DNA from 2 places in the Bacillus sp. JJ1533 genome. Region 2 is predicted to be linked to the other one. Evidence: riboswitches for the same ligand, from Rfam matches in the RefSeq annotation. Region 2 holds a riboswitch; the other holds the start of a gene.
The links. A riboswitch is a leader RNA that binds a small molecule or an ion and turns the genes downstream of it on or off. The one in region 2 is predicted to bind S-adenosylmethionine.

Region 1 (10,181 bases), on a different contig from region 2:
GTGAAATGCTGAAAGGCGGATATAGCATCGGTGAGGTAGACTCGGTTACTGGTCCTATGATTGGTCGACCGAAGAGTGCAACTTTCCGTACCCTTGATGTTGTTGGACTTGATACCTTTATTCACGTGGCTAACAATGTTTTCGAGCAAGTTGAAGGAGAAGAAAAAGACGTATTCAATGTTCCTGAATTCATGAAGAAAATGCTGGAAAAAGGTTGGTTAGGAAGTAAATCAGGTCAAGGCTTTTTCCTGAAAAAGGGTAAAGATATTCTTGAGTTAAACCCTGAAACACTTGAATACGAAGCACGTAAGAAACTACAAACACCTGTTACAGCCTCTATTAAACAAGTAAAAGGTACTGCGAATAAGCTAAAAACCCTTTTGTACGCGGATGATCGTGCTGGACAGCTTTTATGGAATATTACAAGCCCGGCTCTTGTCTACTCTGCGAATCTTCTAGGCGAAATTGCGGATGATATTGTCGCCATTGATGAGGCAATGAAATGGGGATTTGGCTGGCAATTAGGTCCATTTGAAATGTGGGATGCAATCGGAGTTGAAAAATCTGTCACAAGGATGGAAGCAGAAGGTGTTAAACTTCCAGGCTGGATTAAGGATATGCTGGCAAACGGTAATATCTCTTTTTATAAAAATGAATATGGCTCTGTTTCGTATTACCATAACGGTGAATATAAAGCCGTTAAGGTCAATCCAAAGAACATCCATCTTAAAACGTTAAAAGAAATAAAAGGCGTCATTAAGAAAAACAGTGGAGCTAGTTTAATAGATTTAGGAGATGATGTCGCATTATTGGAATTTACATCACCAAATAATGCAATCGGTTTCGATATTATTCAGATGATCAATTACTCGATTGAAGAAGTGGCGAAAAACTACAAAGGCCTTGTCATCGGTAACCAAGCGAAAAACTTCTGTGTTGGTGCAAACCTAGCAATGATTTTAATGGAAGCACAGGATGACAATTTCTATGACATTGAACTAGTCGTACGCAATTTCCAACAAGCAATGATGAATATCAAATACAGTGAAAAACCAGTCGTAGCAGCACCATTTGGAATGACCCTTGGTGGAGGTGCAGAAATCTGCTTACCTGCTGAGAAGGTTCAAGCTTCAAGTGAAACGTATATGGGTCTAGTTGAAGTAGGTGTTGGTGTAATCCCTGGCGGGGGTGGGAATAAGGAGCTTTATCTCAACCATCTTCAAGGTATGCCGACTGGAGTAGAAGTGAATCTTCAGAATGTCGCCAATAAAGTATTCGAAACAATTGCAATGGCGAAGGTTTCAACTTCGGCTGATGAGGCACGAACCAATAACTTCTTAACAAATGAGGACAGTGTTAGCTTCAATGGTGATCACCTCATCTATGATGCAAAACAATCAGTATTGGCATTATCAGCACAAGGTTATAAAGCACCAGTAAGGAAGAAGGTGCCAGTGGTTGGTGAAACAGGCTATGCAAATCTTCTTTTAGGCGCACAAGCGATGAAATATTCCGGCTATATTTCAGACCATGATCTTAAAATTGCGAAAAAGCTGGCATGGGTGATTGCGGGTGGCAATGTTCCATATGGTACTGAGGTAGATGAGCAATACTTATTAGATCTCGAGCGTGAAGCATTTTTAAGTCTTGTTGGTGAGCCAAAAACACAGCAAAGAATGCAACACATGCTTGTAAAAGGAAAACCATTACGTAACTAAAGTTTCATAAATAAAAGGTTAAAAGTGAGGATGAAGGATTCGAAAGAGATTTATCCGAACTTTTACCTACTTGGGAGGGAATGTGGTTGAGAGAAGCAGTCATCGTTGCCGGAGCAAGAACTCCGGTTGGAAAGGCGAAAAAAGGCACACTTGCAAATGTAAGACCTGATGATTTAGGAGCATTAGTTGTAAAGGAAACATTAAAACGTGCAGGAAATTACGATGGGAATATCGATGATTTAATCATAGGATGTGCAATGCCTGAGGCAGAACAAGGTTTAAACATGGCAAGAAATATTGGTGCGTTAGCAGGTCTTTCGCATACAGTTCCTGCAATTACGATCAATCGTTACTGTTCTTCTGGACTCCAATCCATTGCCTATGCAGCAGAAAAAATTATGCTAGGGCATTCGGATACAGCCATTGCGGGCGGAGCGGAATCTATGAGTCTTGTACCAATGATGGGTCATGTTGTCCGACCAAATGCAAGGCTTGCAGAAACAGCACCTGAATATTATATGGGAATGGGTCACACCGCTGAGCAAGTTGCAGTCAAGTACGGTATTAGCCGTGAAGATCAAGATGCTTTTGCGGTAAAAAGTCATCAAAAAGCTGCAGCTGCGATTAAGGCAGGTAAGTTTGTAGATGAAATTGTACCTGTCGATGTCACTTTTCGTCATGTCGCTGAAAACAATAAATTAGTTGAAAAGCATGTCCGATTCTCACAGGATGAAGGGGTTCGGGAAGATACAAATCTTGAAGTCTTGGCGAAATTAAGACCTGCATTCTCAGTAACTGGTTCAGTGACTGCAGGGAATGCCTCACAAACGAGTGACGGAGCAGCAGCGGTAATGGTAATGGATCGTGAAAAAGCGACTAGCTTAGGCTTAACTCCATTTGTGAAATTTAGATCGTTTGCTGTAGCAGGGGTACCACCTGAAGTAATGGGGATCGGTCCAGTAGCAGCCATTCCGAAGGCACTTAAAATGGCAGGTCTTGAACTTTCTGATATCGGATTATTTGAATTAAACGAGGCTTTTGCATCGCAATCGCTTCAAGTGATTCGTGAACTTGGACTGGATGAAGAAAAAGTAAATGTAAATGGCGGTGCAATTGCACTTGGGCATCCGCTTGGATGTACGGGAGCAAAATTAACACTTACACTGATGCATGAAATGAAGCGTCGCAACGTACAGTTCGGTGTAGTAACAATGTGTATCGGCGGCGGAATGGGTGCAGCTGGTGTATTTGAACTACTGGCATAGGTAAAAGATGCTTACCACTGGTGGTGAGCCTCAAATGAAAACTTTCTTAGGGGGAAACAATATGTCAAATGCAACTGATAAAGTCGTTTTAGGTGGGGGCTTTTTAATCGAAGATCTTGAAGCAGATCGTGTCTTTACACCGGAGGATTACACAGATGAACATAAAATGATTGCAAAAACAACAGAGGACTATGTAGCAAACGAGGTTCTTCCACAGGTTGAACATCTTGAAAATCATGAGTTTGACATTTCCGTAAACTTATTAAAAAGCGCAGGAGAACTTGGACTATTAGGTGTAGACGTACCAGAAGAGTATGGTGGTTTAGGACTAGACAAAGTAAGCTCTGCATTAATAGCTGAAAAAATGGCAAGAGCGGGTGGCTTCTCCATTTCTCACGGAGCACATGTTGGAATTGGGTCACTTCCAATTGTTCTTTTTGGTAATGAAGAGCAAAAGCAAAAATATCTGCCAAAATTGGCAACAGGTGAGTTACTAGCGGCATATGCGTTAACAGAGCCAGGTTCAGGATCTGACGCACTTGGTGCAAAGACAACTGCTAAATTAAATGCTGAAGGAACTCATTATGTTCTAAATGGTGAAAAACAATGGATTACAAACGCTGGTTTTGCTGATGTATTCATTGTATATGCCAAAATCGATGGAGATAAATTCTCGGCATTTATTGTGGAGCGTGAATTCCCTGGAGTTTCTACAGGTGCTGAAGAAAAGAAAATGGGAATTAAGAGCTCATCAACTCGCACATTAATTCTTGAAGATGCACAGGTACCTGTAGAAAATCTGTTAGGTGAAGTAGGCAGAGGTCACATAATCGCATTTAACATACTAAACATTGGTCGTTATAAGCTTGGTGTAGGTGCGGTTGGTGGAGCTAAGAGCGCGTTCGAACTTGCGGTTAAATACGCAAATCAGCGTCAACAATTCAAAACACCAATCTCAAAATTTGGATTAATTCAAGAGAAATTGGCGAACATGGCGGCAAAAATTTATGCTGCTGAATCCAGCGTGTACCGTACAGTTGGATATTTTGAAGACCGCATGGGCCAATTATCTGAAGAGGAAGTGAACAATGGTAAAGAAGTTGCTAAGTCCATTGCTGAATATGCAATTGAATGCTCCATTAATAAATTTTTCAACACAGAAGTTTTAGATTATGTTGTAGACGAAGGCGTTCAAATCCATGGTGGATACGGATTTATGCAGGAGTACGAAATTGAAAGAGCCTACCGTGATTCACGGATTAACCGAATTTTCGAGGGAACAAATGAAATCAATCGCCTATTAGTTCCTGGAACATTTCTTCGAAAAGCATTAAAAGGAGAATTACCATTACTTGAAAAAGCTACACAGCTTCAAGAAGAACTTATGATGCTGATGCCTGAAGAAGTGGGTGAAGGCGTACTTGAACAAGAAAAATACCTGGTTCGTAATGCGAAGAAGATTGGATTAATGATTGCAGGACTTGCGGCTCAAAAATTCGGTCCAAAGCTTGAAAAAGAACAAGAAATCCTAGCCAATATTGCAGATATTGCAGCAAATATCTATGCGATGGAGTCAGTTGTTCTTCGGACAGAAAAAGCCATCAAAAAAGCAGGGGAAGATAAGAATCAGCAAAAAATCCTTTATACACAAGTTTTTGTGCAAGAAGCATTCAATGAAATTGAAGCCCATGCAAAGGAAACTCTTGTTGCAACAGAAGAAGGCGATTTGTTACGTATGATGACCTCAGCATTGCGTAAATTAACTCGTTTTACGCCGGTTAATGTCATTGCGAAGAAACGTGAAATTGCTGCAACTCTAATCGAAGCTGAAAAATATACTGTTTAATACTGTGAAGAAGCCCCTTATGGTCAGGGGCTTTTTCCCTTGTAAAAAGGGTATTTCGCGTATTAAGCAGGAAAAGTTAAAGATAAGTCGAAATGTATCAGAGGTTCATTCGAATCAATTTTATTTCAATTTGTTATATGATAAAATATTTCTTGGTAGAATGATTAAGGTGGTGAGAATATGGCATTAACATTTTATTGGTATCCGAAATGTGGAACCTGTCGAAAAGCAAAAAAATGGTTTGAAGAGCATCAGGTTGCTTTTGAGGAAGTACATATTGTTGAGAATCCACCTTCAAAAGAGCAATTAAGAGAAATGTACGAGAAAAGTGGATTAGAATTAAAGAAATTCTTTAATACAAGTGGTCAAAAATACCGCGAACTTAGTTTGAAGGATAAAGTGAGTACTGCGTCAGAGGATGAGTTACTGGACCTACTTGCATCTGATGGAATGCTGATTAAGCGCCCACTCACTACAGACGGCAACAAGGTAACGGTTGGATTCAATGAAGCGAAGTTTGAAGAAACTTGGGCATAGGATGAAAGCCCTTTTTAGGGTTTTACATAACCATTTTGCTGGGGAAACTCAGGTGAAATGAGGAAGTAAATATTTTCATAAAATTGAATTGATGGAGGTTATCAAATGAGCACACCTAAAGAATTACGTTATTCAGAGGAACACGAATGGGTGAAAGTTGAAGGGGATAAAGTACGTATCGGAATTACAGATTTCGCACAATCTGAATTAGGTGATATCGTATTCGTTGAACTTCCAGAAGTTGGTGACGAGATCCAAGCGGACGAGCCATTCGGAAGTGTTGAGTCAGTTAAAACTGTATCTGAGCTTTATGCACCAATTAGTGGTAAAGTTGTCGAAATTAACGAAGACCTTGATGATAGCCCAGAATTCGTAAACGAATCTCCATATGAAAAAGCATGGATGATTGTGATTGAACCTGCAAATGCTGGAGATGTAGAAAACCTCATGACTGCTGAGCAGTATGAAGAAATGATCAAAGAAGACTAATTTACAACGAGAGAGCCAGTAAAAGGTGAATTCCTACTCTGGCTCTTTTTTTCTTGGTAACATAACCAATACAGAGCACCCCCCAAGCCGAATGAAGTTAGTCGTAATGGACATTCTAAAAGTAAATACCAAGGGAAGGGTGTTTATCATGGTATTGAAACATACTCGAATTGATGTGACTGACCGAGTAGTGGGTAAGCTTGGAAATAACGAAATGAATTTATTTGTAGAGAAAGAACCTATTGGTAAAATTCGCTTTACGAACGAAGGAGCTCAATTTGATTTAAAGCAGGGATATGAGAAGGAACAAAGTAAAATTTTCACATATGCCGATGTCCCTACTTCCCCAGATATGAAATATGTGGATTGTGATGATGAAAATGGTTGGTGTTGAAGACAGTGGCGACCCACTGTCTTTTTTCCTTAACTTTTCCAGTATCTATCACCAAAATGAATCTTTGCGATAAAATGAAGGAAAAGCAGTTGTACACATCGAATAAAGGGATAAAGCAGAAAAATGTACACATAAAGTAAGGTGATGAAATGGTGGCTTTTGATGATATGGAAAAAGTAATCATTGTTGAGGGGAGAACGGACAAGAAGAAGGTCGAAACGGTTGTGAATGAACCAGTAGAAATCATTTGTACAAATGGAACGATCGGCCTTTCAAAGCTTGATGATTTAATTGAACATTTATTTAATAAAGATGTTTATATATTAGTGGATGCTGACAGAGCGGGTGATAAGCTAAGAAAACAGTTTAAACGCGAATTTCCTGAAGCACGGCATTTGTTTATTGATAAAACCTATCGCGAGGTTGCGACAGCACCTGAACATCACATTGCAACCGTACTTCTTTCCGCAAATATTGATGTTCATGCAGAATTTTTATTGTAGGAGGATAAACATAATTCCGATGTTTATGTAAAAATCATGATACAATAAAATTCAATGAAGAAGGAAAAGGTTGTTGGAGACATGAAGGAATGGAAAGATCATGAAATTGACGCTCAAATTGCCAATACGGAACAGTTTTGGCTTTATTTATATACACCGATGTGTGGAACCTGCCAAGTAGCATCAAAAATGATTTCAGTGGTAGATGAATTACTTCCAAATGTAATCATCGGAAAAAGCGATCTAAATTATTTACCTCAAAAAGCAATCGAATGGCAAATCGAGAGTGTTCCTTGTTTGTTGCATGTGCAAGACGGAAAAGTTTCAAAGAAATACTATGCTTTCCACTCGGTACCATATTTGCTTGAAATAATATCAAATGACTAAACAACGCGCGAATTTGGCGTTGTTTTTTTATTGCTTTTTTTCTGAAAAGTTGTATGATATTTAGGGAGTCGAAACAATAAAAACATCACTGGAGCGCATATGAGTAGCATAGTTACTGGGTGGAAAACACAATACAAATCATACAATCAAAATATTAAACTATTCATTCTTACGACTATTTTTACACAGTTAGGCATGGGTATGTTCACAATCATGTATAACTTCTATGTACGAGAACTTGGCTATTCTGAGCAAACAAATGGAACAATTATTGCCATGACAGCTTTGGCGTCCGCCATCATCCTTGTACCTGCAGGTCTCATGAGTGACAAGTTTGGAAGAAAAAAAGTGATGGTACTAGGTGTGGCTGTTTCAACAATCTCTTTCTTTGCGAGAAGTATTTTAGATGTAGAACAGCTACTAGTAATGACAGCCTTTTTAACAGGTTTGTCGACGGCGTTTATTCAAGTTTCTGGTGTCCCATGGTTAGCGGAAAACTCAACGTCTGCACAAAGGGTTCATCTCTTTAGTTTTCATTCTGCCATCATGATGGTCGCCCAAGTAGTTGGAAACATCGCAGGTGGGGCATTGTCTGATGCCTTCCAATATATTTTTCATATGAGTGGACTTTGGAGTGTGAGAATCACGCTTCTAATCGCAACGATTATCTATGTTGCAGGAATTCTACCAATCATTAAAATGAATGAACAACGCAGGAAACGACCAGATAATAATAGAGTAGAATCATTTGGTCAAAAATTAAAAGCGAATAAATCACAAATTAAATTAATCGCGATGTTTGCTTTTGCACAGATGATTATCGGCTTTGGTTCCGGATTAGTTATCCCGTATTTAAATTTGTATTTTGCAGATCGCTTTCTAGCTAGTAATACAATAATCGGTATCATACTCTCTTTGGGACAAGCAGCAACTGCAGTTGCAATGATTATTGGCCCCTACATTGTCAGTAAGGTAGGAGAGGTTCGTGCAGTGGTTTATTTGCAATTATCGTCCCTTCCATTCCTATTACTTACAGGGTATACCGAAAATCTTTACATAGCAGCCATTGCCTTTTTATTTAGACAGGCATTAATGAATGCGGGGAACCCGATTCAAGCATCTCTAGTTATGGGACGTGTGAACGATTCGATGAAGGGTCTAGCCAATTCAGTGAATCAAATGGTGTTTTCATTAGGATGGGCATTAATGGGACCTGTATCGACATCAATTGTGATGATCCATGGGGCTTATTGGGGCTATGCTTATGTATTTACAATCACATCTGTCTTATATTTAATTGGGTCCCTTTATTTCCTAATTGTTTTCAGTAGAAAGTCCTTTCGTGATGAAGAAAAAACTTTCGCGAAAATATCATAATAGGTAAACTAGAAACAGTTCATTTAAAGTTGTCGAAATAAAGTATGAAATTTTGAATTCCCCATTTTTTCTAAAAATACAGTTGACTTGTAATTGAAAAAGAGTTAACATCAATTTAAAGTATTAGTATAAAAACTTCATATCGATAATCTTATCAAGAGTGGTGGAGGGAATGGCCCTATGAAGCCCGGCAACCGGTAATTTACACGGTGCTAATTCCAACAGACAATTTTTTGTCTGAGAGATAAGGAGAGAAACCATACATACACCTCTTCTTATCGAAGAGGTTTTTTAATTTGTATAAACAAAAAGGTAGAGGAGAGATTTCAAATGAGTGAAAAACAAAAAAACTATAGACCAGAAACAATCGCAATACATGGTGGCCTTGAAGCAGATCCTGTAACAGGAGCAAGAGCTGTACCAATCTACCAATCAAATGCATATAAATTTAATACTACAGAGCATGCAGCAAATCTATTTGGGCTAAAAGAAAATGGTTATATTTATACTCGTATCCATAATCCAACTACAACTGTTTTTGAAGAAAGAGTAGCACAATTAGAGGGTGGAGTTGGTGCATTGGCAGTTTCAAGTGGAATGGCTGCAATTACAACAGCAATTTTGAATATCGCGGGTGCTGGAGATGAGATTGTATCTGCTTCTACACTTTACGGTGGAACTTATAACCTATTTGCTAACACACTACCTAAATATGGAATTAAGACCCATTTGGTAGAACCAACAAATCCGGAAAACTTCCGTCAAGCGATTACTCCGAATACAAAAGCAATTTTTGCTGAAACAATCGGAAACCCAAGTTTAGATATCCTTGATATTGAGGCTGTTGCAACGATTGCTCATGAAGCTGGAATTCCGTTAATTATTGACAATACATTTGCAACACCATACTTATGTAGACCAATTGAGCATGGGGCAGATATTGTTGTACATTCTGCTACAAAGTGGTTACTAGGGAATGGAACAACGATGGGTGGAATTATTGTTGATGGTGGTAAATTTGATTGGAATTCACCAAAATTCCCAGGATTTACAACGCCAGACCCAAGCTACCATGATTTAGTCTTTGCCGATGCTTTAGGACCTGTTGCTTATATCATCAAAGCGAGAGTTCAACTTCTTCGCGATCTAGGTCCAGCTTTGAGTCCTTTTAATTCATTCCAGTTTAACCTGGGTCTTGAGACATTACATGTTCGTATGAAGGAACATATCGCAAATACGAAAAAAGTTGTTTCATATCTTAAAAATCATCCTGGGGTTGAATGGGTATTGTATCCTGGTGAAGACGATCACCCTAACAAACAATTAGCAGATAAATACCTGCCAAAGGGTGCTGGATCTGTTGTTGTATTCGGTATTAAAGGCGGAAAAGAAGCTGGAGAGAAATTAATCAATAATGTGGAGCTTTGGTCACATGTTGCAAACGTTGGCGATGCGAAGAGTTTAATCATCCACCCAGCTAGCACTACACACCAACAATTGAGTCCAGAAGATCTAAAATTATCAGGTGTTTCAGAAGACTTAGTTCGCTTATCGGTTGGAATTGAGAATATAGAAGATCTTTTAGAGGATTTAGAGCAAGCCATTAAAGCAGCAAATGGAACTAGTTCAGTTACACCTTTACCAACAATCTAACGAATTAACATT
Region 2 (21,095 bases):
TAGCGCCAACTGAGCACGGCTTGCCGCTTGAAATATATGCATTCTCGAATGATGTAAGATGGGCTGTGTATGAAACGACCCAGGCTGATATTTTTGACCATCTCTTTGCAGTCGCTCCGGAATTTGGACTTCGCTTATTCCAAAATCCATCTGGACATGATTTGAAAACATTGATGGCTGAAGAAAACAATGAGGGTGAAAAGGTCCCTAGATTAGAACATGAATGAGCGAAACACTCACAATGGCTGGTTACTACAGCTCTTGTGAGTGTTTTTCATTTGAAATTCTGATTATCAAGGACAATGATCGATTCACTAGAGGACTTAGCTGTTTGCTTCGTATGTTCAACTAATTGCTGAATCGTGCCACAAGCTTGCTTCGCGCCCATCACAAGTAGTGGAACCCCGATGAAATCAAGATGGATGCCTCTTGAAAAAAATCCTCCCATAGACATGGCAATTGGAACAGTTGGAGATGTATTCGAGAAAATGATTTTTTCTTTTTGGCCATATCTTTCTTGTAGGATTATACTTAGCTGTTTTAGTGCAGGAACCATCAGCTTGCTTCTTTTTCGTCCAATCGAATAGACGGGATTCCCATCCTCATCCATACCATGAAGAAAAAATTTGCCAAAATCTTTCCTCGTTAGTTTATTAAAATAATCGACATGCAAAATTTCGTCTTTTGTTAGTTTCCGATCAGTAGGCAGTTTATGTAAATGGTATGCTGCCGCCAGTGCTGTACTATGTGTCCCGGCATAATCATTATAGATGTATATCATTATAGTACTCCTTACGCTAGACCTTTCATTTATTATCTCCATAATTTCACAAACTAACGCAGCGTAAATTTTTTTTGAAATCGCTTAAAAAAAGTATTGCAAAAAAATATAATAATGCTATTATACTAATATACTAGTATGTTAACGATTGCAAACTAGTAAAAATTAAAAATTAATATAATGGTCAGTAATTTTAGTAAAGAAGGGACTTGCTATGAATAAATCTGTAGCAAAAATTAACGGGGATTTTCCTTTGAAATTAGCGCCCGCTCGAGCATGGCGGACTTATAGGGGAGGGAAATTGATAGAGGAATTACATGGGGTTGAAAATACAGATGATAGTCATTTTCCTGAAGAATGGCTGATGTCAATCGTTTCTGCCAGAAATGTTGGACGTGAACACATCATCGATGAGGGCTTAAGTAAATTGGATCATCCGAGTATCGATATGTCTTTAAAAAGTCTCATAGATGAAAACGCTGCCGAGTTTTTGGGACAGAGTCATTTTGAGAAATACGGCAACAACACAGGTGTACTTGCAAAAATTATTGACTCTGGTGAACGTTTAACGGTTCAGGTACACCCGAATCGGGAAAAGGCAAAGGAATTATTTAATTCAGCTTATGGAAAAACAGAATGCTGGCACATCATTGGTGGTAGAGAAATCGATGGTGAACCTCCATATGTATACCTTGGTTTTAAACCTGGTGTTACAAGAGAACATTGGGAAAAGTTGTTTGAAGATCAGGATATACAAGGGATGCTAGATTGTCTCCATAAATACAATGTCAAACCGGGAGATACCTTTTTAATTGAGGGTGGTACTCCACATGCGATTGGTTCGGGATGTCTCTTAATCGAAATTCAGGAGCCAACCGATTTTACAATTCGCATTGAAAAGGTGTCGCCATCAGGTCTTGAAATTGATGATTTTATGTGTCACCAAGGGATTGGATTTAAGAAAATGTTTGATTGCTTCAATTACGATACCTATACACGAGAGGAAACACTCAAAAAATGGTATGTGAATCCTTCCGTTTTAAAAGAGATTGTGAATAATCGAGAAATTGAATTAATCGGTTATCAACATACACCATATTTTAAAATGACACTGGTTGACGTAGAAAATGAGATAGAAATAACCAATGATGGTGTATTTTCAGGTCTATACATTCTTTCTGGAAGCGGTTCAATTGGTTTAGATGGGTTTAATCAAGAAATTAACATCGGTGATCAATTCTTTATTCCTGCGAAGGTAAGCGGTTTAACGCTTCGAAACGAAGGAAATCAGCCTTTAAGGGCATTAAGATTATTTGGTCCTAGAACAACAGATTAATAGAAGTAGGAGATGAGGAAATTATGGCAACACTAGATTGGATTGTTTTAGGTGCGTTTTTCGCTGTAATGATTGGAATCGGTATTTTTAGTTATAGAGCAAATAAAAGCTCGAATGACTTCTTCGTTGGAGGAGGGAAGGTTCCTTGGTGGCTTTCCGGGGTTTCTCACCACGTATCAGGCCATAGTGGTGTAGTGTTCGTAGCGTATGCAGCTATTGCCTATACTTATGGAATTACGATTTATTTTTGGTGGGCAGTTACAATCGGAATTGGGTTAATCATCGGGGCAAAATTTATCGCTCCAAGATGGCCTAGACTTCGTCAAAAGTTAGGAATTCAATCACCTACTGAATACATGGCCATTCGTTTTGGTTTACCAGCACAGCAAGTTACAGCATGGACTGGGGTATTAATTAAACTTCTTGATATCGGTGCTAAATGGGCATCTATGGGTATTTTATTGAGTGGTTTCACTGGACTTCCAATTTGGTTAGGTATCATTTTATCTGGTGCAGTTTCCTTAATTTATGTTACAATTGGCGGACTTTGGGCTGACTTAATTACTGACTTTGTTCAATTTATTGTACAGTTAATCGCTGGTATTGTTATTTTTGTGGGCGTTTTCAGCCACCTTGGAGGATTAGGATCAGTATTCACAATGTGGGGAGACCTACCAGAAGGACATGCAAGTCCATTTAATGGTTCTTATACTCCACTATGGGTATTCTTGTTCTTATTCGTAAAATTCTTTGATTACAACGGTGGTAACTGGAACCTAGCAGCAAGATTTATTTCAACACCGGATGGTGAAAATTCAAGGAAAGCAGCAAGACTTTCAGCAATCCTTTACTTTGTATGGCCATTGTTAATTTTCTTACCAATGGTAGCAGCACCACTTGTTTTTAGCGATTTAAGTGATCCAGCATCACAATTATATCCATTATTAACTACAACATTCTTACCAGCTGGTTTGGTCGGATTAGTTTTAGCATCTATGTTTGCAAGTACAATGGGTATGACAGTATCAGATATTAACGCTTTAACAGCAGTTGTTCAACGTGACATTTTACCAGTCTTAAATAAGAAATTTAAAGAAATGAAAGAAAATGTTGATAAAAGATCTCTTTGGATTGCACGTGGTTTAACAATTATGTTTACCATCATTACAATTATTGTTGGTTTAAAACAAGAACAATTTGGTGGTGTTCTTGGACTAGTTATCACATGGTTCTCGGCATTAGTTGGACCAATGGCAGTACCTTTGATTTTCGGTTTATTCTCTAAGTTTAAACACGCAACTGGAAAAGTAGCGATTTATTCAATCGTATCAGGTATCGTTGGTTTTGCGATTACACAATTAACCGATATCATTCCTGTTGATGTTGAAACTGCCTTCCCATTAATCGTAACTACACTTGTATTCTTTACTGGGGGCTATATCAACAAGCGCAGAGGCGTTACCGTTTCACCTGAAGTTGAGGAGTTATTAAACTTCCTTGATACAGGTAAAGACGAAGAAAAGACTGACAATGTGAAAAAAGCAATCTAACAAATGAAAACAGAAGACCTCATTATTGAGGTCTTCTGTTTTTTGCTTTAAAATGGGACAAGGGGTAATGTACCTGTCCCCATGACCCACAAGGAGAAGGATTATGAAGGCGAAGTTTATTTTTATAGTTGTGATGTTGATTTTTGGTAGCATTGGTTTGTTTGTAAAGAATATTGATCTGTCCTCTAGCGAAATTGCTTTGTTCAGGGGAGCATTTGGTAGTTTGTTTTTAATTGGTGCTAGTTTTCTAGTTAAACAGAGGTTTTCTTTTAAAACGTCAAAACGGAATCTAGTCTTACTCCTTTTATCGGGGGCAGCCTTGGGCTTTAATTGGATTTTTTTATTTGAATCATACCGTTATACAACGATTGCTAACGCCACTCTGAGCTATTATTTTGCGCCTGTGTTTGTGATGATTTTGGCACCATTTTTATTAAAGGAAAAATGGACATGGATGAAGGGAATCGGTATTACGCTAGCATTTCTAGGTTTTCTTTTGGTGGTGAATCCAGGCGGTGAAACGGTTGTAGGGACTTATAACCATTCTGTTGGGATTATGTATGGCCTATTGGCTGCAGCCTTCTACACAAGTGTGATTCTTCTTAATAAATTTATTAAAGACCTATCAGATTTTGAGACGACGATTATGCAACTTTTGACGGCTTCAATTGTCTTGTTTCCATATGTTCTGGGAACTCAAAACTTGGATTACTCTAGTTTGGGAATGCAATCAATCAGTCTTTTATTGATTGTAGGAATAATTCATACTGGGGTTGCGTACCTCCTATATTTTTCAGTGCTGAAAAAATTAAAGGGGCAAACCATTGCAGTCTTAAGCTATATTGATCCCATTTCTGCTGTGATCATGGCAGCGATCATATTAAATGAAAGCATGGGTTTTGTACAAATAGTGGGTGGAGCCTTAATTTTGGGGTCTACTTTTATCAGTGAGATGAATTGGAAAAAATCAAGAAGCACTCAAAGGGAATGAATGGATAAAAATTATGTTGACAATTCATTTGTTCTCGTCTAATGTTTAATATATAATTTAATATTTCGAAATTTTCTTATCCAGAGAGGTGGAGGGACTGGCCCTTTGAAGCCTCGGCAACAGACTTTTAAGTACTGTGCCAATTCCAGTAGCAAGACGCTAGAAGATAAGAAGAGCGGATTTCTAATTGTCTATTCAACCCTCTTCTTATTCTCAAGAAGAGGGTTTTTTATATTTCAATTTATGAATGAGGTGATTGTATGTCAACAGTTAAATCAGAAAATGAATTATTAAAAGCATTTGAAACGATTAAAAGTAAAGAATGGGTGGATCTTACACATACGTTTGGTCCTACTTCCCCCCATTTTTCTGCTTTTAACGATGCTGAATTTAAAACACTTTTTACTCATGAGGATGGCTTTTTTGCACAAAGCTTTACAATTCCAGGACAATACGGAACCCATATTGATGCTCCCATCCATTTTGTACCTAATCAACGTTATTTAGATGAACTAGAATTAAAAGAACTAGTACTGCCTCTTGTTGTGATTGATAAGTCAAAGGAAGCAGAAGAGAATCATGATTTTATTTTAAGTGTTGACGATATTCTGAAGTTTGAAGAGGAACATGGGGAGATTGAGGCAGGTACTTTTGTGGCTTTGAGAACGGACTGGAGCAAGCGCTGGCCAAATAAAGAGGCATTTGAAAATAAAGATTCCGATGGGAATAGCCACGCTCCAGGTTGGGGAATAGAAGCATTAAAGTTTTTATTTGAAGAACGGAATATAAAAGCTGTTGGTCATGAAACATTTGATACAGATGCAGCGATTGATTTTCGTAAAAATGGTTCCCTCATTGGTGGATACTATGTCCTAGAGCAAGATACGTTTCAAGTTGAATTATTGACTAATCTTGATAAAGTACCGGCAAAAGGGGCCGTAATTTTTAATATTTGTCCAAAACCTGAAAAGGGATCTGGTTTCCCGGTACGTTCATTTGCTATTTTGCCATAGATAGGACAGATAGTTTCTTACATTTTACTAGATTGGGACAAGGAACCTGTCCTCGTGTCCCTAGTAGACTCATATAAGGAGAGAGAAATATAATGACAACAACTTTAGTAAAAGCTCCATTTCGTGCAGATCATGTAGGTAGTTTATTACGTCCAGAGAGAATTCATCAAGCAAGAAAGGATTACCAATCAGGTGCAATTACTGCCCAGGAGCTCCATACAATTGAAACAGAAGAAATTAAAAAGATTGTTGATAAACAAATCGAAATTGGCCTACAAGCCGTTACAGATGGCGAGTTCCGCCGGAGATTTTGGCATACTGATTTCTTAGAGCACTTAAATGGAGTAGAGGGTTACGTTCCGGAACATGGATTTACATTCAAGGGTGAAGAAACAGAAGCCTATGATGTGCGTGTTATCGGAAAAATTTCCTTTAACTCAGACCACCCACATGTGAAGGATTTCATCGAATTCAAGGAAATCGTCGGTGACCGAGCCATTGCAAAACAAACGATTCCAAGTCCAAACCAACTGTTTAACGCTGGGATTCGCGATAAGGAAATTTATCCGGACATTGAGGAATATGCAAATGATATTATCCAAACATATCGTGATGCAATCAAAGCTTTTTACGAGGCTGGCTGCCGTTACCTACAATTAGATGATGTGTACATAGCAGGTCTAAACGCACCTGAAATCCCTTTTAATGATAGTGGCTCTACTCGTGAGGAATTAATTGAGCTAGCGTTAAAGGTGGCGAACGGCGTACTGGAAGGGAAACCGGAAGATCTAACGATTACAACGCATCTTTGCCGTGGAAATTACCGCTCTAACTGGGCATTTGAAGGAAGCTACGCCAAAATTGCGCCTACTCTTTTTGCAAAAGAAAAGGTTGATGGCTTCTTCCTCGAATATGATGACGATCGTTCAGGAGACTTCACTCCACTTGAGCATATCCCAAATGATGGTCCTCGCGTGGTACTCGGTGTGTTTACATCAAAGCGCGGAGAATTAGAACCGAAAGAAAATGTCATTGCACGAGTGAAAGAAGCATCCCAATATGTGCCACTTGATAAATTATGTATTAGCCCACAATGTGGATTTGCTTCAACCCACCACGGCAATATTTTAACGGAAGAAGAGCAATGGGCAAAATTAAAGTATATTGTTGATATTTCAAAAGAGATTTGGGGATAAGGGACAAAGGATCCTCGTCCGAATTGTATCGAAGGTGGGACAGTGTATTGTCCCTCCTTTCCTTTTAAAAATTAAACCAAGTAAATAGACATGAATACTATTATATAAAAATATGATGGTATGGAGGAAATCAGAATGTATTGTATGGATTTGACAGGAAAAGTAGCGATTGTAACAGGCGGAGCCCAAGGAATAGGAAAAGCGATTGTTGATGCATTTTTAGAATGCGGAGCGAAGGTTGCGGTTGCTGACAGAGAAATCAATACGGAAAATTCCAATGAACAGTTAGTTTACTTCCAAACCGATGTCACAAAAAGCGATCAAGTAGATAAAACCGTTCATAAGGTAGTCGAACATTTTGGACGTTTAGATATTTTAGTGAATAACGCGGGAATTTCCAAAATGGATTATGCCATTGATATTAAAGAAGCGGACTGGGATCTTGTGATGGATGTAAATGCAAAAGGTGTATACCTTTACAGTCAAGCAGTTGCAAGAATCCTTAAACAGCAAGGTCAGGGTGGTAAAATCATCAACATTTCTTCGCAAGCAGGGAAAAATGGGTACCGATTAATGGGAAGCTATGTTGCTTCCAAACATGCGGTTTTAGGCTTTACAAAAACAATGGCCATTGAATTGGCTCAGGATGGAATCAATGTGAATGCGGTTTGTCCTGGTATTGTTGAAACCGAAATGAAGCATAGAGAGAGAGTGATAGGTGGTGAATTGAGAGGACTTACTGCAGAAGACATAAGGCAAGAGGACTTTTCTCAGGTCCCGTTAGGCAGAACGGCTAAACCCCAAGATATCGCAAATGTCGTTGTATTTTTAGCTTCAACATACTCAGACTATATGACCGGTCAAGGGATTAATGTTACGGGTGGTATGACGATGCACTGATTTAGCTTTTATGAATTCAGTTGAAGGGAAGTGTGAGAAATGACGGATGTTAAAAAAGGAAGCCTTTCTGCGTTGCTTCCATTATTCATTTTTGTTTTATTGTTTGTCGGTACAGGTGTTATTTCTGGTGATTTTTCAAATATGCCATTGAATGTTGCGATTATCATTGCTTCGGCAATTGCTTTAGTAATGAACAGAAAGGAAAAATTATCGAAGAAGATCGACATCTTTACTAAAGGCGCAGGCCACCCCAATATTATGCTAATGGTCGTTATCTTTATTTTAGCTGGTGCATTTGCCGAAACAGCCAAAGGCATGGGAGCTGTGGAATCAACAGTGAATATGGGGTTAACCTTCATACCTAGTAATCTATTAATGGTAGGATTATTTATTGTAGGATGTTTCATTTCGCTATCAATGGGAACATCCATGGGAACGGTTGCTGCACTTGCCCCAATTGGAATTGGGATTGCAGAACAAACTGGAATACCAATGGCATTAGCAATGGGAACAGTTATTGGTGGGGCAATGTTTGGTGACAACCTCTCGATGATTTCTGATACTACCATTGCCGCTGTTCGAACACAACAAACAAAGATGAGTGATAAATTTAAAACGAATTTTCTAATTGTTTTACCTGGGGTTATTGTTACTGCGATTATTCTTTGGTTCGTTACTTCAGGGAACAATGCCGAAGCGATCGGAAATTACTCTTATGACTTTATTAAAGTAGTTCCATACATCGCCGTCCTACTTGCGGCATTATTAGGGGTTAATGTACTGATCGTCCTATTAGGTGGAACCATTTTTGCAGGCATCGTGGGTGCGATTGATGGTTCGTACACCATGACTGGATTTATTAAAGCTGTTTCACAAGGTATTATCGGTATGGAGGATTTAGCGATTGTTGCCGTCTTAATTGGCGGTATGATTGGGATCATCCAGCATAACGGCGGTATACAATGGTTGTTAAACTTTGTAACGAGTAAAATTAAAACGAAAAAAGGTGCTGAGCTTGGAATTGCAGGGTTGGTTAGCGCAACAGATTTAGCTACTGCAAACAATACAATATCCATTATTATCACTGGTCCATTAGCTAAGAACATTGCGGATGAATATCAAATTGACCCAAGAAAATCTGCGAGTATTCTTGATATTTTTTCAAGTAGCTGGCAAGGCCTTGTTCCATATGGAGGTCAAATGCTTGTCGCATCAGGGTTAGCAGCAATTTCACCGATTAGCATTCTGGCCTATTCCTATTATCCAATTGCTCTATTCGTATGTGGGATTATTGCCATTCTAATCGGTTTTCCTAGGTTCGACCGCAAAATCAAAAAAAGCAAAAGCAGCGTAACTACTGAAATTTAATGATAAAAGCGAATACCATTTGATGGTTATTCGCTTTTTTTGATAAGAACCTACATTTATTTAATTACTTCATCAATAATCCCGTATTCCTTTGCTTCTTCTGCACTCATGTAGTAGTCTCGATCCGTGTCTTTCGCAACCTTTTCAACAGGTTGCCCAGTAAGGTCTGAAATGATTTGATTGGTATGTTCTCGAAGCTTAAGGATTCGTTTTGCAGAAATTTCGATCTCAGTTGCTTGGCCCCGCACACCACCTAATGGTTGATGTATCATAATTTCACTGTTGGGGAGGGCGAGTCTTTTCCCTTTTGTTCCGGCTAATAAAAGCATAGCCCCAAAGGATGCAGCCATTCCTGTACAAATGGTCCGAACATCCGGTTTAATATATTGCATCGTATCAAAGATGGCAAAACCAGCAGATGTTGAGCCTCCTGGGCTGTTAATATAAAGAGAAATATCTTTATCAGGATCATCAGCTGCTAAAAATAATAGCTGTGCTACTATACTATTGGCAACAGCATCATTGATTTCATCGCCAATCAAAATAATCCGATCTTTTAATAACCTCGAGTAAATATCATATGAGCGTTCTCCTCGACTGGATTGTTCAATAACATATGGGATTGAAGTCATTTCGTTACCCTCCTTATTCGCTTGCATCTAATTATGCAGCCATAGAGACAGTGCTTGAAGGGAGTTTATAAAGACGTGATTTTTGCATAGAGCAAATCGGATTTGTATGCTTCGATAAAGAGCGGATAGAAGGTATCGTTTTGATTAATATGGATGGATCCTGAGTGTTAAAAGATTCATGTAGTGCTTTTTGAATTTGCTCACGATCTTCCTCTGTCCAATATTGTTCGATAAATTGAGTTCTTTCGTTTTTATCCAACCTTTGTTTTGCACGATAAATGGCGGCTTTAACAGCAGTCTCATTTGTATCTAATAGTTCAGCTATTTCAGATAGTTGAAACTGAAACCCTTCTTTTAAGACAAATATCACAGCTTGTTTCGGTGTTAACTTATTCATCAGCTGTTGAACTGCCTCAAAGCGATCTTCGATTTGATCGGATTCATTATAGCCATCATCAGGAATAGCGTCAAGACACTCGTTGCTTCGTTTTCTAACCGTGTCTATCCATTCATTTCGTGCAATTTTATTCAATAGAGCTGTAGATATCGTAGGCTGGTGCTTATAATGATTCCATGCCTTAATCAAGGATTCCTGGACGAGATCTTCTCCATCCCAGCCGTTTTGGGATATAAACTGGCAATAACGTCGAAGCATTGGATAAAGTTCATGTAGATGTTTCTCGGAAAAAGGTTCGTGATGTTCATTAATATCCTCTGATCCATTACAAAGCTTACTATGCAAAATAATCACTCCTTAAGCGCGTCTCTACTTTATAAACGAATAACCGGGTATGAAAAGATACGGGGTAAAAATATTTCTTTCTAATTTTTATTATATTTATGCTTAAAGTCTACAACAAGAAACGGTTCGTTTGTTTTGTTATACTATACATAAAACAAAAGGTGACTATTCGATGCTACGAAAACTTTCTGCAGATATGCATAAACAGCCCTTTCGGGGGCCATTCACAATCAACCGAATTCAGGCGGGAGATATTTTTGAGGGGAATAACGATTTTTCTTTCGGTCCATTAAGCATTATCGATCATGCTGTGATGAAAAAGGGCTTAACCATCAAAATGCATGAGCATGTCAATGATGAAATTTTGAGTTATGTATGGCACGGTACCATGTATCATAAGGATTCAACGGGTTTGGAGATGCCCATTACTCCAGGTAACCTGATGATGATGAATGCGGGAAAAAGCTTTTGGCATGAGGAAAAAGTGAAAAATGATCAAGTTGAGATGCTTCAAATTTTTGTTCGGCCACGAAAAACAGATCTTGAACCAACTATACAATTTCATGAAAAGCCTATTCGAAACCGGGACTGGTATCTCATGGTGGGGCCTGAAGAAAGTCAAGCGCCTCTTCGTGTTAGACAAAACGTCTATATTCTTGATGCGCATCCAAAGCAAGGGGATCAATTAGATATTCCATCCTATAAAGGCCTCAAACCATTTTTATATGTGTTGGATGGGGAGATAGCAGTCGGTGATTTTCAACTTAAAAAAATGGAGGCTGTGACGGACATTGATAAGCCTCTACCACCGATAACTGCAGTCACTGATTCTACTGTTGTGCTATTTCTTGTCGATATGAATGCACCAATGTCAATGATGGGAACAATAAGTGGAAAAAGTGTATTATAGTTCTAAATAAAAAAATCTGTAAACCCAATAGCTGGTATACAGATTTTTTTCGTTTATTGACGGAGGGACAGGTCCTATGTCCGATTATTTTTTCACAAAATATTTTTCACCGAGTAGTTCTTTTTCTTCATATGTCTCTGGTGTTAATTGGTTCTGAACGAAGTTTTGAAGTTCAGATGGTTCCAAGTCGTACATGACTTCAATTTCTTTTGCAAACAGAATTTCTTTTTCAAGTAACGTAGATAAAGCAGGTTGTTGTTTTGCTTTTGGTTGTTCTTCACCGGTTATTTTTGATAGACCGGATACATAGTAGTCTAGTGAGCGGCTGCCCACAATTTTAACGCCTTTATTATCTTCATTCACCATAATGATGGTTGGAAAACCTCTAGCTCCAAGTTTCGCTGCCAGTGCAAAGTCTTCGTTTAATAGTTGCTGACCCATAGCAGATTCTGCTTCAGCAATAATCGCTTCTCCGTCTAGCTCTATATGATTTACATTTTCGATCATCACGGATTCTTCAGCAATATTTTTATTGAATGCAAATAGTTCTTCTCTTGCATGACGTAAATACTCATTTGCCTTTTCATCACCATGTTTATTTTGAATCACCTTGTACACACGAGATGGTGGGAAGGAAGATTGAACAGGATTGTCAATCATCAATGATCCATCGATTGGCATACGCGAATACTCGCCCACTTCTCTCCAGTGGCCTGCAACATCAGCTGGTCCAGAGATTCCATTTGCCGGATCAACCGGTCCACCATGCCACTTCTCTAGTAATCCACCGAGTACAGTGTGGAAATTGAAATAATGTCCATATTGTTCCTTGAAACGGCGGAAAGTAGGTTCAAGCGCCCAGCAATGTGAACAAATTGGGTCTGTTACATAATATAAATCGATTTTCTTTGTCGGCTCAGTAAAATCAATCACTTCCATCTCATCATCACCTGCTACCCCGCATACACCTGTTTCTAAATCACACATTAAATTATTGTTTACCATTTGTATTTCCCTCACTTTTTTATTTTATTGAATCAATCTGTTTGCTTTGTAATTCCAGTTTAGTGGATAATGGAAAACATAGACACCAATAAAATACTTGATATGTTGGATATCCAACACATTTGAAAAATTGTTGAAAAAGTGGGAGGGACGAATGAATTGTCAGAAGAAAAAACAGATCCACGGGTTCTGCGTACACGAAAATTAATTATGGATTCCTTTATAGAACTGTCCAGTAAAAAAGAATTTAAAGACATCACGATAAAAGACATCACAACGGAAGCAATGATTAATCGCGCAACGTTTTATTATCATTTTGAAGATATTTTTGACTTGCTGGAGAAGGTTTTATCCGAGGTACTGCTAATTAATCTAAATAGCGAGTCCTATAAAGAAAGCGAATTGAATGAAGAAACATTTACCGGCCTCTTTAAGGCAATCACGAACTTTCAGCTTTCCTTATCAAATCGGTGCCATCGCGGATATGAGGATACAATTGCCCGAATTATTCGGGACCAACTTGAAGTTATCTTTTATAAAATGTTAAAAAAACATCATCCTTCAGAGGAAGAAAATTCTCTAAAAGTGACGGCAATCATGTTAAGTTGGGGAATGTATGGGGCTTCTGCAGAATGGAGAAGAAACCCAGATAATATGAGCCCGGAAGAAATGATTAAACATGTTTTCCCTTTTATAAAATACGGATTGTATGTGGAGCAAAAGGTGAAATAATACTTTCGTCATTGAATGTATATTTTGTTTTTAAATGGTAAAACCTAAAATTACTAAACATAAGGAGCGATAATGATGAGTGGATTACAACGTTTAGCGCTTGCTTTAGTAATAATTGGGGCAATTAATTGGGGGCTAATTGGGCTTTTCCAATTCGATTTGGTAGCAGCCATTTTTGGAGGACAGGATTCGTTTCTGTCTAGACTTATTTACGGTTTAGTAGGGTTAAGCGGTTTATACAGCCTTATGCTTCTCTTTAAACCCGACCGGGAAGTTGTACCAGATACTAGCAGAACGTAAGAACTAGAAAAGCACCCTCAAGATAGATCAAGCCATATGGTTTGGTCTATTTTACGTTTAGGGGAAAAAATGAGAAGATATCCTTGTGTAGACCAAGGCAAATTTAGAATTAAGATACTTAATTTTTGGGGGACATGAACGGCCCGCATCCCTAGGAGGATTTAAGTGATGAAGAGGATTTTTGCTGATGTGATTCAGTTTCGGGGGAGTCATTATGATTTCGGTTATATACAGGGGGAGCGGCTAAGGGATTCCTTCTTGGTCAAGAATCGGGAGCAGCAATGGAAGGTAAGAAAACCACTGTTTCGTATTGATACGGAGGAAACGAAAGAAGTATTTGAACGCTTGGCTCCGTTTATGTGGACAGAATTTTTGGGGCTTCAGGATGCTTTACAATGGTCGATGGAAAAGGTATTGATGGAGTTTGGAGGATACAGGGTGAACATCAGGCCCTCAGGCTGTTCGATTTTGGTGGGAGACAATTATATGATTCGGAATTATGATTATCATCCAAAGACCTATGATGGGCGCCTCGTGGTTTTTCAACCGACAGATGGGGGGCATGCGACCCTCGGTTTAACCCAAAAAATTACCGGACGATCAGACGGGATGAACGAAAAGGGATTATCGATGGGGTATACGTTTATGAACAGGAGGCGACCGGGGAATGGTTTTGTATGTTATATGATTGGAAGACTTATTCTTGAACGATGCGCAAATGTAGAAGAAGCCGTAAATTTGTTAAAAGAGATTCCACATCGAGGCTCTTTTAGCTATGTTTTATTTGATTCTAGCTGTGAAATGCCTTTTATCGTGGAAACCTCACCAAGAAGAGTTGAGGTAAGGCAAGGAAAAACGTGCACTAATCATTTTAAAATCTTAACAGAAGAAAATCGCCGCGTCCTTGATGACTCAAATAAGAGGCTGCAGGCGATAGAAGAAAAAGAACATTTAAACGGTCTTGAGGCGTTTCAGCTGCTGAATGATACGGATAAAGGAGTTTTCTCTAAGCTCTATGGAAGCTGGGCGGGGACCATTCATACTTCAGCTTATTTTCCTGAACGTTTAGAAGCATGGTGTGCACTAGGGGGAGATCAGGAACCTACTACATTTGATTTTTCAAACTGGTTAAAGGGAACTGACTTTCCGAAGGCAAAAATCGAAGGTGAAGTGGATACTGACATCCCATTTGTCAATATGGAGAAAGCGGATTGGTTTAAATAATCGTGGGGCGGAGAGATTGACTTCCGGCTCCTTTTTTCTTAGGTCAAAGACAGGTCCATTTGCCCCCGTTTCATTATACCTACAACAACTTTCATAGTCCGTATGCTATAATATACGAAAAAAAAGCGAGATACAGGTGACAAAATGATTGAATATAAAAGACTGTTTCATGGAACTGCTTTTACAAGCCGTTCGCGTAAGGAAGTTGATGTTTTGAAGGACCATCTTTTTTGTGTGAATGAAGATGGGATGATAAAAAAGGTGATAGGCCCCGAGCATAGTGAGTATCAGCCACTTTTAGATACGTATCAACATACAAGCAACTATCACCGGTTAACCGAAGGACAGTATTTTTTACCAGGGTTTATTGATTTGCATGTTCATGCACCACAATGGGCTCAAGCGGGGACGGCATTGGATATTCCACTGTATGATTGGTTGAATACATATACATTTCCGATTGAAGCTAAATTTGAGGATATCGATTTTGCGAAAAAGGTGTATAACGAAGTCGTTCAAACGCTGCTTGCGAACGGTACGACTACAGCCCTTTATTTTGCGACCGTACATAAGGAAGCTAGTTTCCTCTTGGCTCAAATTTGTGCTGAAAAAGGTCAGCGTGGTTTAGTCGGAAAAGTGGTGATGGATAATCCTGACCAAACGGAGGATTATTATCGTGACCTTGATACAAAGACAGCACTAACTGAAACAGAGGACTTTATTTTAGCAGTTAGGGAATTAGCAAAATCAACAAAACAGGGAGTATATCCAGTGGTTACTCCTCGTTTTATCCCGAGCTGTACAGATGAAGCACTACAAGGCTTAGGGGAATTAGCAGTGAAATATGATACACATATACAGTCACATTGCAGTGAAAGTGATTGGGAACATGGATATGTCAAGGAACGCTTCGGCAAAAATGATGCGTTTGCACTGAGTGACTTCGGTTTATTACGTGAAAAGTCAGTCATGGCGCATTGTAATTTTTTATCAGACAATGACGCAGATTTATTTGCTGAAAAAGGGACTGCTGTTTGTCATTGCCCTATCTCCAATGCCTATTTTGCTAATAGTGTAATTCCGATTGCACGTCTTCAATCACAAGGAGTAGAAATTGGTTTGGGCTCTGATATTTCGGGAGGTTTTTCACCAAGTCTATTTGATAATATAAAACAGGCTGTGATTTCTTCAAGAATGCTAGAAGATGGAGTGGATTCGACCTTACCGGCGAGTGAGCGAGGAGTTCCTCATTCACGAATCACACTAAATGAAGCCTTCTATTTGGCCACTGCTGGAGGTGGGGAAAGCCTGAGTTTACCTATTGGTCGCCTTGCTGAAAACTATGTGTGGGATGCACAAATCATTGATACAACCGTGGAAACAGCAAAGCTTCCACTTTACGATCCAGAAGAAAAATTACATGATATCTTTCAAAAAATCATCTATCTCGCCCGACCAGAAAATATCCGACAAGTATGGGTGCAAGGGGAGAAAGTCTGGGACAGGGGCCTTGTCCCACTAGATATATAATGGGATCTGCAGCCACAAAACATCGACAAGTGTTGGGAGCTTGTCGGTGTTTTTTTATCTAGAAAAAAGTGAATTTATCACAGGGTAACAAGCATGATGTTTGAAAAGTGGAACAATTTCCTTTAATGTAGTTATATTAATGATTTTTAACTCACATGGGAGGCAATAGGTATGAACATCGTAACACTCGTAGGCAGTTTAAGAAAAGATTCATTTAATATGCAAGTGGCTAAGACTATGCAGGAACGATACAAGGATAAGCTTACTATGCAAATTGCTGATATTGGGGCTTTACCTCATTTTAATCAAGACGATGAGCTAGATCCGCCACAGGCTGTAAAGGATTTCAAAACATCGATTGCTAATGCGGATGCTGTTATTATTATTACACCTGAATACAATTGGTCTGTGCCTGGTGTGTTAAAGAATGCCTTGGATTGGACTTCACGCGGTGAAAAAGTATTGATCGGTAAGAAAGTTATGACACTTGGTGCAACTCCCGGGATGATGGGAACCCTTCGTGCCCAATTGCACTTACGGGATATTTTAGTAGCACCGGGTATACAGGCAGAGATTCTTCCTCCTGGTACAAATGAGATTTTGATCAATTTTGCAAGTCAAAAAATAGACGAACAAACTGGTCAATTGGCTGATGAAACAACACTAAGCTTCCTAGATAGTAAAGTCGAAGCGTTTGTTGATTTTGTGAAGGCGAAGTAGGGGCAGTGGGACAGGTCCACTGTCCCGCCATTTTTTACAGGGGCATGGAACCTTCGTCCCTACGAGAAAGGAGTATAGAAGAATATGAGATTAAGTGTGCTTGATCAAGCGCCAATTACGAAAGGGAACTCTCCAGCGGGTGCGTTAAAGAAGGCGGAAGAACTTGCAATCTTGGCAGATGAATTAGGCTATTATAGGATGTGGATGGCAGAACATCATGGGACGGGTTCATATGCAAGCTCGGCTCCTGAGATTTCTGTAGCACATTTGGCGGCGAAAACAGAGCGCATCCGTATCGGAACGGGTGGAGTGATGATGATGCATTACTCACCATTGAAGCTTACAGAGGTGTTCAAAACACTAAGTTCCTATTCTCCAGGTAGAATTGACTTTGGAGTTGGCCGTGCACCTGGTGGAGATCAATATGCCATCTATGCGTTATCGGAAGGTCGGCAGCCGATGGTAAATAATATGTACGAAAAATTTGAGCTTGCCTTGCAAATGTTGAAAGACGAGGTCCCTGATCATCCGCTCTATAAACATACCATTGCAACACCTTCCCAGGTTGTTTTACCAGAAGCGTGGTTGCTTGGTTCGACTGGAAACAGTGCTGTCATGGCAGGACGGATGGGGGTTGGCTACTCCTTTGCCCAGTTTTTTAACGGGGAAATGACGAAGGATATTCTTGCTTTATATAAACAAGAATTTAAACCAACCGTTTTTATGGAAAAGCCAGAGATCACCGTTTCCTATATGGTAACTGTTGCAGAAACAGAAGAGGAAGCCGAATTTGAAGCATTACCCCATGATATTGCACGTCTTTGGTTAATGAAAGGGAAGCTTGGACAGGTGTTAACACCCGAAGAAGCGCAAAGCTATCCATTAACCGAAGTCGAACAAATGACCATTCAGGAAAACCGGAAAAAGCTTCACTTGGTCGGATCAGCCAAAGCTATTGCTGAAAAACTGCAACAGGAGCAGAAAGAGTACGGCTTTGATGAAGCGATGATTTGCAGCATCCCACATTCACAGGAAAAACGTTTGAATGTATATCGATTGTTAGCTAAAGAATTATTATAAAAGAAGCGTCTGCCCTCTGAAGAAATGAGGTGCAGGCGCTATTTGTATTGATAGGTCTTGTGAACAGCATTCACTTTTAGTTGGACCCAGAATAAAAAACTCATCCAAAATGCAATCTATTAAAGACAAACAGGAGAAGAAAGCGCATTTGAAAGGATGTGAGTCCTTGAAGGACAAGGAGATTGTGGTTGAAGAACTTAATACCTTATTAAGAGGAACGTATATGGGGATTCGTGCTTTTGAGCATCATATTCAAAATCTAGACGAGCCTGAACTGAAGCAAACATTTCAAACGATCCAACAGGAAGCCAAGATGAATGCGCAAAAGTTAGCAGAGCGGATTCAGAATTTACATGGAGTTCCTGCAGAAAGCGAGGGCTTTTCCGGGAAAATCCACAGTACCATGCACAAAATGATGCTTTCCGATGAAACAGAAAAGATTATGAAGGATGCCTTAAAAGGCTTAGAAAAATATGGTGTGGAATACTCAGAAGAACTTGTGAAGGGTGACCTGGATCCAGAAAGTAAAAAAGTTGCCGAAGAAGTAATTGATACAAGTCGTAGACACGCAGAAGTAATTCGAAACATATTAAAGCAATTGTAATGGCGAATGACGAACACACTCATCGAAGTGTGTTTTTTTATGTAAAAAGACAGCCTTATCAGAAGACTGTCTCAGGTATCAAAGGTTCTATTGCTTCAATTGATTCAATTCCTCAATACTATCTTGAACAAGAGTTACAGCTTGACTCATCGCAGCACCACCACCAAAAGCCGCAGTTACACCGATTGTTTCAAGGATTTCCTCTTCGGAACATCCTTGATCCAAGCAGCCTTTTGTGTGATAAATAATACAATATTCATCCTGTGAATAGATGCTAATACCTAGAGCAATCAGTTGTTTTTGCTTTTGAGATAAGACCCCTTCTTTAAAGCATTCCTCAGTAAAAGCGTTATATAGTTCAGCTAGCTTTGGCATTTTTTTTGTAAAGACGCCAACACCGGTTTTATAGTCAAGAAGGGCAGCCTCTGTTGAATTTCTTGCTTCATATTCCATAACTGGGTCACCTCATTTTATTATTTTGCACCTTTTGCGTTAGGATCTACGCTATTGCCTCCATAGTCTGGTACATGGCTTGCATGTTCTTCATGATATCTTGAACCTGAGCCTACTTCACTGTTGCGTTGTTTGTTCTTTTTTTGCTTTGCCATCTCTTTCACCTCTGTGTTTTGTTTGGGACAATGTCCTGTCCCTGTGTCCCAAAGGACCTGGTCGTAAGTATTGTTACCTTGGTTTATGTGAAGTATTCTAGTTTTGCTTCTGGGAAGAATTTTTCCATGTAGGCATATAGATGTTGTTTAATATCTTCTTCTTCGTCTTTTTGATAAATGTATTTTCCGATTCCGTATTTCCCCCATTTATATCTTCTTTTTTCTTCATCCAATTCTAATTTGGTCATGGGGTAGTTTTTTTCAATTACTCTTTTGGCCGGTTTTGTAAAGCGGTGTTGGATGAATTCAAAGGTTAAGTCCTTTTTTGCTTCCGGTGGCAGCTCAGCCTCTAATCGTTCAAACATTTTGTAGTACCCTTCTTCCCATCCTTCATGAAGATAAATAGGGGCTACGATAAATCCAAGAGGGTAACCGGCTCTTGCGACTTTACCTGCTGCTTCAATTCTTTTTTCTAAAGGGGATGTCCCAGGCTCGAAATTTTTCACGATATAATCCGCATTTACACTGAAACGAAATCTTGTTTTACCATTGTGTTTGGCATCAAGTAAGTGATCCACATGATGGAATTTCGTTACAAATCTTAATTTACCAAACTCAGATGTGCCGAAGTGCTCGATCGCGCGTTTTAGGGTATGCGTTAAATGGTCAATCCCCACAATGTCTGATGTACAGGATGCCTCAAATCTCGTGATTTCAGGAGCGCGTTCTTTCATATATTGATCAGCCGCATCAAGAATGTCATCGACATTTACATATGTACGAATGTATGGCTTTGTTCCCATCGTTGTTTGCAAGTAACAATAATGACAATGGCCCATGCATCCCGTAGCAAAGGGGATGGCGTACTCTGCTGAAGGCTTTGACGTATCAAATTTAAGCGTCTTTCGAATTCCGACAACAAGTGTTGATTTCGCAACCCGATATTTTTGAAAGTCATTATCACCTGGTAAGTTTCTAACCTGGTTATGGGAAGTTGTATACCGAATTTCCACATCCATCTTTTCAAACTTTTCAAGAAGTTGTTTTCCTAACGGGTAATCTAATGCTTTTGGTTCAAAATAGATGAGTTTTGGATTAAATGGCTTCATTCCAATGTCCCCTCTGAAAGCTCACCATAGTAATACTCATAGGCTTGGTTTGCTTCTTCTTCTGTTGAATAAACAGCGACCTCATCCGATAACGGATAATACGTTTCATACAAAAATAGCGCTAACTCATTCGGCCTCTCAGGGTGATTCACCACAGCTGCAGCCTGTATATTGGCTACATCCTGAGTATGGGGATTGCGATAAAATACATAGACAACATCTCCCGGTTGATACATGTAACATCACCTTTTCAATTTTTATCAAAGCGTAAAGATCGTTTTTCTCATTTTTTCATTTCTTCCTTGAAGTTATGTCTACTTGTTTATGGAAAATTGGGTTCCATGTATGTTAAAACGTTATTTTGAAAATAATACCAGTAGTAACTATGATAATTTGAGGTGAATAGGTGTGATTGCATTAAATTCGGTAATAGAGGGGAAAAAGGCTAATTTTGGTGCTGTTCGCGATATTTTTGATTCGCACGGTTGCAGTTTTTGCAGTAATTTTGAATATGACCAAGGGAAATTCGATGCCGTGTTAAATCGTGAAAATGGTGAAACGATTTATTTGCGTGTTCCTTTTTTCGTTGTTGACGGAGTGCTGGATCATTCAAGTGCTCACATTCAATTTGGGACGCCGTATGTGATAAAGCATATCGTGAATTACGGGTTAGACTATGACCAAAACTCTTTTGTTACAGCAACTACTGGACTCGATCAATTCCAAACACCACTTGATAAGGACGGACAAATATCAGATAAAAG

Region 1: it holds a riboswitch for S-adenosylmethionine, as region 2 does, so the genes downstream of both, V7138_RS20585 (O-acetylhomoserine aminocarboxypropyltransferase/cysteine synthase family protein) here and V7138_RS13315 (cyclase family protein) in region 2, are expected to answer to the same signal.

The regions. Positions count from the first base shown of each region.
Region 1 covers NZ_JBALOV010000038.1:91,698-101,878, reverse strand. Annotated here, with positions in the region: gene V7138_RS20630 (3-hydroxyacyl-CoA dehydrogenase/enoyl-CoA hydratase family protein) at 1-1,718, shown strand, start outside; gene V7138_RS20625 (acetyl-CoA C-acetyltransferase) at 1,805-2,983, shown strand; gene V7138_RS20620 (acyl-CoA dehydrogenase family protein) at 3,045-4,829, shown strand; gene V7138_RS20615 (arsenate reductase family protein) at 5,010-5,366, shown strand; gene gcvH (glycine cleavage system protein GcvH) at 5,472-5,855, shown strand; gene V7138_RS20605 (YusG family protein) at 6,004-6,249, shown strand; gene V7138_RS20600 (toprim domain-containing protein) at 6,417-6,752, shown strand; gene V7138_RS20595 (thioredoxin family protein) at 6,834-7,139, shown strand; gene V7138_RS20590 (MFS transporter) at 7,239-8,516, shown strand; SAM riboswitch class I at 8,665-8,767, shown strand; gene V7138_RS20585 (O-acetylhomoserine aminocarboxypropyltransferase/cysteine synthase family protein) at 8,847-10,169, shown strand.
Region 2 covers NZ_JBALOV010000026.1:1,175-22,269, forward strand. Annotated here, with positions in the region: gene V7138_RS13290 (mechanosensitive ion channel family protein) at 1-227, shown strand, start outside; gene V7138_RS13295 (DUF3189 family protein) at 275-781, opposite strand; gene V7138_RS13300 (type I phosphomannose isomerase catalytic subunit) at 996-2,117, shown strand; gene V7138_RS13305 (sodium:solute symporter family protein) at 2,141-3,667, shown strand; gene V7138_RS13310 (DMT family transporter) at 3,771-4,658, shown strand; SAM riboswitch class I at 4,732-4,831, shown strand; gene V7138_RS13315 (cyclase family protein) at 4,919-5,671, shown strand; gene V7138_RS13320 (5-methyltetrahydropteroyltriglutamate--homocysteine S-methyltransferase) at 5,764-6,867, shown strand; gene V7138_RS13325 (SDR family NAD(P)-dependent oxidoreductase) at 7,003-7,767, shown strand; gene V7138_RS13330 (Na+/H+ antiporter NhaC family protein) at 7,807-9,135, shown strand; gene clpP (ATP-dependent Clp endopeptidase proteolytic subunit ClpP) at 9,192-9,794, opposite strand; gene V7138_RS13340 (sigma-70 family RNA polymerase sigma factor) at 9,799-10,509, opposite strand; gene V7138_RS13345 (pirin family protein) at 10,682-11,419, shown strand; gene V7138_RS13350 (DsbA family protein) at 11,504-12,424, opposite strand; gene V7138_RS13355 (TetR/AcrR family transcriptional regulator) at 12,584-13,156, shown strand; gene V7138_RS13360 (DUF378 domain-containing protein) at 13,232-13,456, shown strand; gene V7138_RS13365 (C45 family peptidase) at 13,625-14,680, shown strand; gene guaD (guanine deaminase) at 14,825-16,210, shown strand; gene V7138_RS13375 (NADPH-dependent FMN reductase) at 16,382-16,930, shown strand; gene V7138_RS13380 (MsnO8 family LLM class oxidoreductase) at 17,015-18,010, shown strand; gene V7138_RS13385 (DUF2383 domain-containing protein) at 18,177-18,614, shown strand; gene V7138_RS13390 (carboxymuconolactone decarboxylase family protein) at 18,702-19,067, opposite strand; gene V7138_RS13395 (hypothetical protein) at 19,088-19,222, opposite strand; gene splB (spore photoproduct lyase) at 19,306-20,331, opposite strand; gene V7138_RS13405 (transcriptional regulator SplA domain-containing protein) at 20,328-20,567, opposite strand; gene V7138_RS13410 (YugN family protein) at 20,740-21,095, shown strand, end outside.